Regions from separate parts of the Psychrobacillus sp. FSL K6-4615 genome, predicted to be linked through region 1. Evidence: riboswitches for the same ligand, from Rfam matches in the RefSeq annotation. Region 1 holds a riboswitch; each other region holds the start of a gene.
The links. Region 1 has a riboswitch for S-adenosylmethionine ahead of mtnK (S-methyl-5-thioribose kinase). Riboswitches for the same ligand answer to the same signal wherever they lie in the genome.
Positions count from the first base shown of each region.

Region 2: linked by a shared signal. The riboswitch ahead of MKX53_RS00935 (O-acetylhomoserine aminocarboxypropyltransferase/cysteine synthase family protein) and the one ahead of mtnK (S-methyl-5-thioribose kinase) in region 1 are both predicted to bind S-adenosylmethionine.
Region 3: linked by a shared signal. The riboswitch ahead of MKX53_RS12775 (methionine ABC transporter ATP-binding protein) and the one ahead of mtnK (S-methyl-5-thioribose kinase) in region 1 are both predicted to bind S-adenosylmethionine.

Region 1 covers NZ_JBBOYQ010000001.1:3,629,696-3,632,974, forward strand. Annotated here, with positions in the region: gene mtnA (S-methyl-5-thioribose-1-phosphate isomerase) at 1-369, opposite strand, end outside; gene mtnK (S-methyl-5-thioribose kinase) at 369-1,556, opposite strand; SAM riboswitch class I at 1,632-1,788, opposite strand; SAM riboswitch class I at 1,946-2,050, shown strand; gene mtnW (2,3-diketo-5-methylthiopentyl-1-phosphate enolase) at 2,155-3,279, shown strand, end outside.
Region 2 covers NZ_JBBOYQ010000001.1:181,809-185,087, forward strand. Annotated here, with positions in the region: gene MKX53_RS00925 (YdcF family protein) at 1-97, opposite strand, end outside; gene MKX53_RS00930 (glycerol-3-phosphate acyltransferase) at 112-753, opposite strand; SAM riboswitch class I at 911-1,025, shown strand; gene MKX53_RS00935 (O-acetylhomoserine aminocarboxypropyltransferase/cysteine synthase family protein) at 1,138-2,430, shown strand; gene MKX53_RS00940 (homoserine dehydrogenase) at 2,561-3,279, shown strand, end outside.
Region 3 covers NZ_JBBOYQ010000001.1:2,550,035-2,553,313, reverse strand. Annotated here, with positions in the region: gene MKX53_RS12795 (arsenate reductase family protein) at 1-146, shown strand, start outside; gene gcvH (glycine cleavage system protein GcvH) at 221-601, shown strand; gene MKX53_RS12785 (toprim domain-containing protein) at 676-1,026, shown strand; gene MKX53_RS12780 (thioredoxin family protein) at 1,039-1,359, shown strand; SAM riboswitch class I at 1,394-1,498, shown strand; gene MKX53_RS12775 (methionine ABC transporter ATP-binding protein) at 1,668-2,693, shown strand; gene MKX53_RS12770 (methionine ABC transporter permease) at 2,686-3,279, shown strand, end outside.

The DNA.
Region 1 (3,279 bases):
TTCTTCAATTAGAATCTGCTTTGCATCCGAAACACTATCTATTGGACTCGCTGCTTTCATCAAACGGTCAAGTGCCCAAACCAAGTTGACAGCAGTAGGTCGAGATTCACCCAAGTATGCTGCATCTCTTTTTAAGTATTCTAGAAAATCTATCATTGAATTTGTTTGATAACTCTGCGCCTCAATAGCTAATCCATACGCTGCCGTAATTCCAATGGCTGGAGCTCCACGAACTTTCAGAGTAATAATTGCATCGTGAACTTCTTTCATATTTTCTAGTGTTATATAGATAATTTCATGGGGAAGTTTCTGTTGATCTAGAATTATTAACCGCTTACCTTCCCACTTAATCGATAATGGAACATTCATTATTGAATTTCTCCTAACAGCTCAATTACAGCATCTATTGAGTTTATTTCATGACGACTCACTATTAGTCTTTCTCCAGCTTTAAGCGTTTGTTTTTTGGTTAAAATTCGTTGCTCATGGTTTTCAATACTATCTAAGTCTTTCACATGTGCTAGTCCAATCGTTCTACGAATTAGCTCACAGCCTGCAAACCCTACGGAATCATGGAATATTTTTTCTAGCACAAATGCCTCATAGCCTTCTATACTTTTATATAAATCGGACTCTCCTTTTTTCCAACACTCTGAAAATTTAGCGCAAAATGTGTTCCATGTATTCTGTATATGGGTATGTATAGCATCCCGTTGGTCATCTTGACGCGTAAAGGATTGAACTATTAAGTTCCCCAAAAATAAGCCAATATCAAATCCAATTGGGCCGTAAAATGCAAATTCCGGGTCAATTACTTTCGTTTCCGCTTCACTCGCAAATATACTTCCGGTATGAAGATCCCCATGTAACAAAGCTTCGGCTTCCGTCAAAAAACTTCTTTTTAGCTTGGCTACTTCCAATTTCAACAAGTTGTTATTCCAAATAGCTTCCACTTCTGCTTGTAATGCTGGTTCAAAGTCATTTGTTTCATGATCAAAAAAAGGATCTGTAAAGATTAAGTCTTCTGTGATCTTACATAGCTCGGGGTTAGAAAATTCTACAACAAGTGACTTTTTTTCAAAGGGGTGGAGTACAAAGTCAGAAGTATTGAAAAGTGTTAAGGCTAGATATTCGCCAATATCGGTTGATAATTTAGGATAGGACTTTCCTTTTATCAAGCCCTCACGAACTATTTCAAGATGAGACAGATCTTCCATGATTGTGATTGCTAAGCTTTCATCAGTTGCATAGACTTTTGGGACTAATCCAACTGCGTATTCTCCATGTTTTTGTAATGCACTAGCTTCGATCTTTGCCCTTTTCAAAGTAAGTGGCCAGCTCTCCCCGATGACCTTTGCATAGGGTAAGGCCTGTTTAATAATAATGCCTTTCTCACCGGATCCATCTGTTACACGGAATACATAATTTAGATTTCCATCACCAATCTCTTCGCAAACTAATGGAGCTTCGCTAGAAAATAATGATAACTCTATCACCAGTGAAATTACCGTTTCTTTAGTTAATGATTCATATTCTTTCATTGCTACTACCGCCATTATGATCGTCCTCTCATTTACAAAATAAAAAACCTCTTTCCAAAAGAAAGAGGCTTAGAATAAGAGATTCTGAACCTCTTATCTCTCAGAAAGTAAACTTTCTGATGGAATTAGCACCGTGCCTTACGGAATTTTACATTCCGGCGCATAAAGCGCCCCGTCTCACAACGGTATTACGGTCGGTTGCTGGGCGTCATCGGGCCATTATCCCTCTGCCTGCTCTTGATAAGAGTGCGGTACAACTATGATGTTTGTTTAGAATCCTAGCATATTAGAAAAAGCTATGTCAATACAATTTTGAATAATGATAATTTTTCAATTTCTTGTTGACAGAATTTTTAATGCATGGAATAATCAATATAATTTATTAAATACAAACTGAATATTTTTTCTTATTTAGAGCAGGTGGAGGGACAAGCCCTATGATACCCGGCAACCGATTCAATTATGAACACGGTGCTAATTCTTGCAGTCAAATGGCTGAGAGATAAGAAGTTGTTAAGCTATTAACCTCTTCTTATTTGAAGAGGTTTTTTATATTATCTGTCTAGCTCTAGCGCCTAGACACTTACGCTTTTCTAATATTAGGAGTGAAAAAATGAGTGGAATTACTGCGCACTATCAACTATACGGAAAGTCTGGTTCTTTTGAAAAAAAAGCGGATGATATTGCTCTTGGATTGACTATTGGTTCTTGGACCAATTTAGCTTTTTTAGAACAGGAACAGCTAAAAAAACATAAAGGAACTGTACGATCGGTTACTGAATTTGAAAATATTCTTCACCCCATTCATCCGGAAAGAATTAAAGGAGAAATTAAAGTATTCTATCCTGCCGCAAATTTTTCAGCAGATATACCAGCAATTTTAACTACCGTTTTCGGCAAACTATCTCTGGATGGAGAAGTAAAATTATTGGATTTAGAATTTGACACAAATATATTATCCCATTTCCCTGGCCCTCGCTTCGGCATTCAAGGTATCCGAGAAAGATTGGGAGTTTATGAACGTCCACTCATCATGAGTATCTTCAAAGGTGTCATTGGAAGAGATATCGAGTACCTAGCGCAACAACTGAAGCAACAAGCACTTGGTGGAGTTGACCTTGTAAAAGATGACGAAATCCTATTTGACAATCCACTCACTTCTTTTGAAACACGTATCACTACTGGTCGAGAGGTATTAAGACAAGTCTATGAAGAAACTGGTCATCGTACTCTATACGCAGTAAATTTGTCGGGACGTACATTCAAACTAAAGGACAAGGCCAAAAAAGCACGGGAACTTGGAGCAGATGCACTCTTATTTAATGTTCATGCATACGGTTTAGACGTTCTTCAGGAGTTAGCAGAGGACGAAGAGATTCAATTACCACTCATGGCTCATCCGGCTTATAGCGGAGCATTCACGTCCTCAGGATTTTATGGAGTTTCCACGGCACTTGTTCTTGGTAAACTTACCCGCTATGCAGGAGCAGATTTTTCATTATTCCCTTCTCCTTATGGCAGTGTTGCACTTGAAAAATCTGTAGCTCTTTCTTTAGGGAAAGAACTAACAAAGCCTAGTGAAGTAAAACAAAGCTTTCCGGTGCCTTCTGCAGGCATTCACCCTGGTCTAGTACCACTGTTAATGAATGACTATGGAATCGACAGCATCATTAATGCCGGGGGTGGAGTACACGGTCATCCGGCCGGTGCAACCGGAGGAGGTTTGGCTTTTAGACAG
Region 2 (3,279 bases), 3.4 Mb from region 1:
TCTCAAGCCAATTACTCGTGAGAACCCATATCCCAATTCCACTAGAAACAATCACTACTAATGGGATAAGCACGATCCACCTCATTTTCTTCTTCATGATATTCACTCATTTCATACAGATGGTTTCTTCTTACTTAAGAAAGTGGAGATTCTCATCTCTTCCTTTCGCATTAAACGACGGAAATTCTCGAGATGTAGTACAACAGCCATCAAAAATAGAAATCCGGCAATAGCCATTGGCCCTACTCCTTCTGCAAACCAAATGGATGCACCGATAAAAACAAAGTAAAAAACAAACACACCAATTAATAAATAGTCCGTTAATAATGTAGTTCCGATTAATAATATAAGTCCGATTAAACCAAGCGGCCAGCTAAGAGCAAGTAGTACACCAATAAGGGATGCAGTACCTTTACCACCTTTAAATTTAGTGTAAAGAGGGAAGTTATGTCCAAGTATTACAGCAGCACCTGCACTATATAGCAGGATGTCCTGTTCCACTATCGAAAAATGTGCGTACTGTGAAACCCAAAAACCCGTCCCAATTACGACTATAACTCCCTTTAAAATATCAATTATGGCAACTAAAATGCCATATTTTGCACCAAGAACAACAGCTGCATTTGAGGCGCCAGAATTTTTTAAACCCTCTTTTTTAATATTTACCCCACTCAGATACTGAGCTATTTTAGAACCATGAATGGACCCAACAAGATAACTGATCACAAGGATACAAATCATCGGAATGAGCATTTTTTTCACCCCCATTAACTTCAATATATTAAACGAATGAAAAGATGAGAAGTTTCAGAATTTTAAAGTATATGTTTTTTAATTATTCAAAAAAGTATTGACAAATAGATTGGTAGAAATCTATACTGTGTAACAAGATGGAAAACTAAATCTAATACTCTTATCAAGAGTGGCGGAGGGAATAGGCCCTACGATGCCCGGCAACCAACAAGTTCTCAACTTGGAAAGGTGCTAAATCCTACAAATTCTAAATTGAATTTGGAAGATAAGAGGAGGAACATGCGAATTTGCACCCTCTTCTTAATTGAAGAGGGTTTTTTGTTTGTTCTAATCCTCCCTCGCCTCCATAAGCGTCCATCTAACTACATTTTAGGAGGAATTCAAATGACCAATCTACAAAAAGAAACACTACTTTTACACGGTGGCCAACAACCAGATCCAGTGACTGGGTCACGAGCAGTACCCATTCATAAGACAACATCCTTTGTATTTAGAGATACAGAACATGCACAAAACCTATTTGCTCTTGCAGAAACAGGTAATATCTATTCACGTATTACGAATCCAACTGTGGATGTATTTGAACAACGAATTGCATTATTAGAAGGGGGAACGGCAGCAGTTGCATTTTCTTCAGGAATGGCAGCTATCGCATTTTCTATATTAAACATTGCAGGAGCAGGAGACGAAATTATTGCTGCTGAGAATTTATACGGTGGTACGTTTAATCTATTTGCTCATACATTGCCGCGATATGGTATAACGGTGAAATTTGTAGATTCTACGGATCCAGAAAATTTCCGAGCTGCTGTGACAGATAAAACGAAAGCATTTTTTGGAGAAATTATAGGAAACCCAAGCTTAAATGTATTAGATATAGAAAACGTAGCAGCCATTGCTAACGAAGTAGGAGTGCCTTTACTTGTAGATAGCACATTTGCTACTCCATATGGATCGAACCCTATTAAGTACGGTGCTCATGTCGTAATTCATTCAGCGACTAAGTGGATTGGTGGTCATGGTACTACGATTGGTGGAGTTGTAGTAGATGGAGGAAACTTCAATTGGGACTCCGAGAAATTTCCAGGATTCACACAACCGGATGTGACCTATCATGGTCTAAGATATGGAATTGACGTTCCAAACGTGGCATTTGCAGTGAAATTACGCGTTCAATTGCTTCGTGATTTTGGTCCAACTTTAAGTCCTGAAGCAGCTTTTTCCTTTTTACAAGGACTAGAAACACTTCATTTACGCGTACCAAAGCATAATGAAAATGCTCAAAAAATTGCGGAGTACTTAGAAAGTAACGAAGAAGTAACTTGGGTTAACTACTTAGGTTTAGAAAGTCATCCCTCCCATGAGCTTGCTAAAAAGTACTTACAGAATGGTTTTGGTTCCATCCTAACTTTTGGAGTGAAAGGTGGTAAAGAGGCAGGTCGTAATATTATCGATAATATTGAGATTTGGTCGCATGTAGCTAATGTCGGGGATGCTAAATCGCTAATAATCCACCCTGCATCTACAACACATCAGCAGTTAACTCCTGAAGACTTGGTGAAATCGGGCGTTACAGAAGACTTAATTCGCTTGTCTGTTGGACTAGAGGCGGTTGAGGATTTACAGTCTGCCCTTGATAAAGTACTTGTGGGAAAAACAAATGTCCTCTCTAGATAGAATTTTATTGATAATTGAGTAAAAATGGGCTACAATATGTAAAATAGTTCTTCGTATATGAATGCGATTAGATTTTACAAATTGAAGCAAATTGGAACTCAATTGTGCAAATTCAGTTGGAGGAGATAGCATGGCGACGATAAAAGCAGCAATCCTAGGTTTCGGAACAGTCGGGCAAGGGATTTACAACATTGTAAATGAAAAAAGAGAAGATCTGAAAAAGTCTTTAGGATTAGAACTAGAAATTAGTGCGATCCTCGTAAACAATGTTGGAAAAGAAAGAATGGCTACACCTGGTGTGTTAGTAACTGATAACTTTGAGGATATTATTAATATACCTGGACTCCAAGTGGTATTCGAGGCAATTGTAAATGAGGAACCGGCATATAACTACTTATGTAGAGCGATTGATAAAGGATGTCATGTAATAACAGCAAATAAAGTAATGTTCTCCAAATATAGTATTCCATTACATGAGCGTGCAAAGTCTCGTGGAGTATTTATAGGCTATGAAGCAACAACAGCCGGCGGAGTTCCAGTTATTAAGACATTAAAAAATCTATTACAAGTTAACTCAGTGAAAAGAATCCAAGGGATCTTAAATGGTACGTCGAACTACATTTTGACACAAATGCGTCAGGATGAATGTCCATTTGATGACTCATTAAAAGAGGCGCAGGACCTTGGTTATGCAGAAGCAGATCCATTTAACGATGTGTCCGGGCAAGATGCTTTCCGAAAACTGATGATACTAAGCGCACTAGCGTTTAAAAAACAGCCCAATTGGAACGATGTTCGTGTAGTTGGTATTGATGAAATCTCATTAGAGGATGTCCGCAAAGCCAAAGA
Region 3 (3,279 bases), 1.1 Mb from region 1:
AGCTTCCAACAATGTCAGAAGACGAACAATTATCCTTACTTGCTTCGGATGGAATGCTTATTAAACGACCAATTGTTTTTGACGGGAATAAATTAACGCTAGGCTTCAAGGAGCAACAGTTTGAGGATGTATGGAAGACTTCTTAAAGTCACTTGTTTTTACTATTAAAATATGTGAATATAGTAGATGAATGTATTATTAATGGAGAGGGGTATAATATATGAACGCACCTAAAGATTTAAAATACTCAGCAGAGCATGAATGGGTAAAAACTGAAGGCGGCAATGTCCGTATCGGTATTACTGAATTTGCACAATCTGAACTTGGAGATATCGTTTTTGTTGAACTTCCACAAGTTGGAGATGAGATCAAAGCAGGAGATCCGTTTGGAAGTGTTGAATCGGTTAAAACTGTTTCTGAACTGTATGCACCAATTAGCGGTAAAGTAGTAGAGGTAAATACAGAACTAGAAGATAGCCCTGAGTATGTTAACGAATCCCCTTATGAAAATGCATGGATGATTGTTATTGAACCATCTGATGCAGCTGAAGTGGATGGTTTACTTTCTCCAGAAAAATACGAAGAATTAATTTCAGAATAATTTCGAAAACGCCGCTTAATATCGGCGTTTTTTTCATATAATATTGGAAAGGGCATAGTTGGGAGAGAGGCTGAATGGCTATTGTCTTTAGTGAAAAGATAATTCTTGTTGAGGGTAGATCTGATAAACTAAAGCTTTTAAAACTGCTGGATGAATCAACAGAAATTATTTGCACCAATGGAACGATATCGAATGTCAGGCTAGAAGAAATTTTAAGTCCTTATGAAGGCATTCCTATTTATGCGTTTCTGGATGCAGATAAGTCTGGTGAGCAAATTCGCTCTGTCGTGAGAAAAGAATACCCTGAAGCGATTCATCTATATACCAATCCGATGTTCTGCGAAGTAGCGACCACACCATTCAAAGTTTTGGCTTCTATATTAAAAAGTGTTAATATAAAAGTGAAAAGACAATATTTACTTTAGGATGATGTTAATATGAATGAATGGACCTTAGAACAATGGAACAGCCATAAGAACAGTGGGCAGCTTACCATATTTTATATTTATACACCTATGTGTGGAACCTGCCAAGTTGCTAGTAAAATGATGCAAGTTATAAAAGAGATAAAGCCTTTTTTAATTGGTCAAGCAAATATTAACTATCTTGGAGATTTTGCTATGGATCATCAAATTGAAAGTGTGCCATGTCTGCTAATCGCTAAAGGAGGAACGGTATATAAAAAAATATATGCCTTTCAGTCAGTTCCGTTTATCTTGGATGCGATAAAAAGTATTGACGACCAAGTTGTCGTATGATAACATTTGATATACCGACAAATTAATAGTTTTACTCTTATTAAGAGAGGTGGAGGGAAGTGCCCTTTGAAGCCCGGCAACCGTCATGTAAATGAAATGGTGCCAAGTCACGCAAAGCAAATGCTTTGGGAAATGAGAGAATGGATAAATGTTATTAAATTGGATAACTTTAAACCCTTCTGCTCTTTTGCAGGAGGGTTTTTTTAGTTGAAAATGGGAAGAATAAGGTTTTAATACAAAGTAAATTTCAACAACCTGTTAATAATAGATAGGTATAGAATAGTTTAAAGAAAGGGGGCAAGGTTCCCATGATTAGTTTAAAAAATATTTCCAAAAAATTTAGTACGAAACAAGGTACGATTGTTGCAGTGGAAGAGGTGAATCTTGACATAAAAAAGGGTGAGATCTTTGGCATTATTGGTTATAGTGGTGCTGGCAAAAGTACACTCATTCGCTTATTAAATGGATTAGAAAAACCAACTTCAGGTGAAATCATCGTAAATAATGAAGACATCACAAAGATAAATGAAGTGAAGCTTCGCCAAGTAAGACAAAAGGTAAGTATGATTTTTCAACATTTTAATTTGTTATGGTCAAGAACGGTTGAAGAGAATATTGCTTTCCCATTGGAGATCGCCGGTATACCACCAGCTCAACGTTCTCAAAGAGTAAAGGAACTTATTGATTTGGTTGGTCTGGAAGGGCGAGCGCATTATTATCCTTCACAACTATCAGGTGGACAAAAGCAACGTGTTGGGATTGCACGCGCATTAGCCAACCGTCCAGAAGTACTTCTTTGTGATGAAGCAACTTCTGCATTAGACCCCGAAACTACAGATTCTATTTTAGATTTATTAGTTAGTATCAATGCAAAACTAGGTCTGACAATTGTATTAATAACCCATGAGATGCAAGTTATTCAGAAGATATGTGGTCGCGTTGCAGTTATGGAAAAAGGTCATGTAGTAGAAGAAGGAAATGTGCTAGATGTATTTCAAAATCCGCAACAAACGATTACGAAACGTTTTGTTTCGCAGGTCAGTGATTCCAATAAGGCGTTGCAAACAATACAGCAATTAAAAGAACTTTATCCAAATGGCAAGCTGATTAAGCTCGTATTTGTTGGAGAGCAGACTGTACAACCAATACTGTCTAGACTTATCAAACAGTTTGATTTGGAAGTAAATATTGTACAAGGAAATATTTCGCATACACAAACTGGTGCATTTGGTACGCTAATCCTTCAGTTAGAAGGAGAAGCATTACTAATAGATGATGCAATTCGATATATACACGAACAAAAAGTAAATACAGAGGTGATCAACAATGATTAATAATTTGTTTCCTAATGTTGATTGGCCAAAAATGTGGGAAGCCACAGTTGAAACATTATATATGACTGCAGTATCAACAATTTTAACAGCTATTATTGGACTAGTTCTCGGTCTTCTACTTTTCTTAACTAGCCCTCATCAAGCGTGGGCAAACAAATTAGCAAACTGGTTAACAGGAGCTTTCGTCAATATATTCCGCTCCATTCCATTTATTATTTTGATCATTTTGCTAATACCTTTAACGAAGTTTTTGGTCGGAACAATGCGTGGTCCAAATGCGGCCTTCCCGGCTTTAGTAATCGGAGCTGCTCCATTCTACGCCCGTATGGTGTTAATAGCGCTTCGAGAAATTGATAAAGGTGTGCTAGAAGCTGCAAAATCGATGGGTGCTAAAACTTCTACTATTATATGGAAAGTATTAATGCCAGAATCTATGCCTGCTTTAGTATCAGGCATAACGGTTACAGCGATTTCACTAGTTGGATATACAGCGATGGCTGGTATTATCGGAGCTGGTGGACTAGGAACATTAGCCTTTTTAGATGGTTTCCAAAGAGGTAGGACAGACGTAACGCTTGTTGCCACG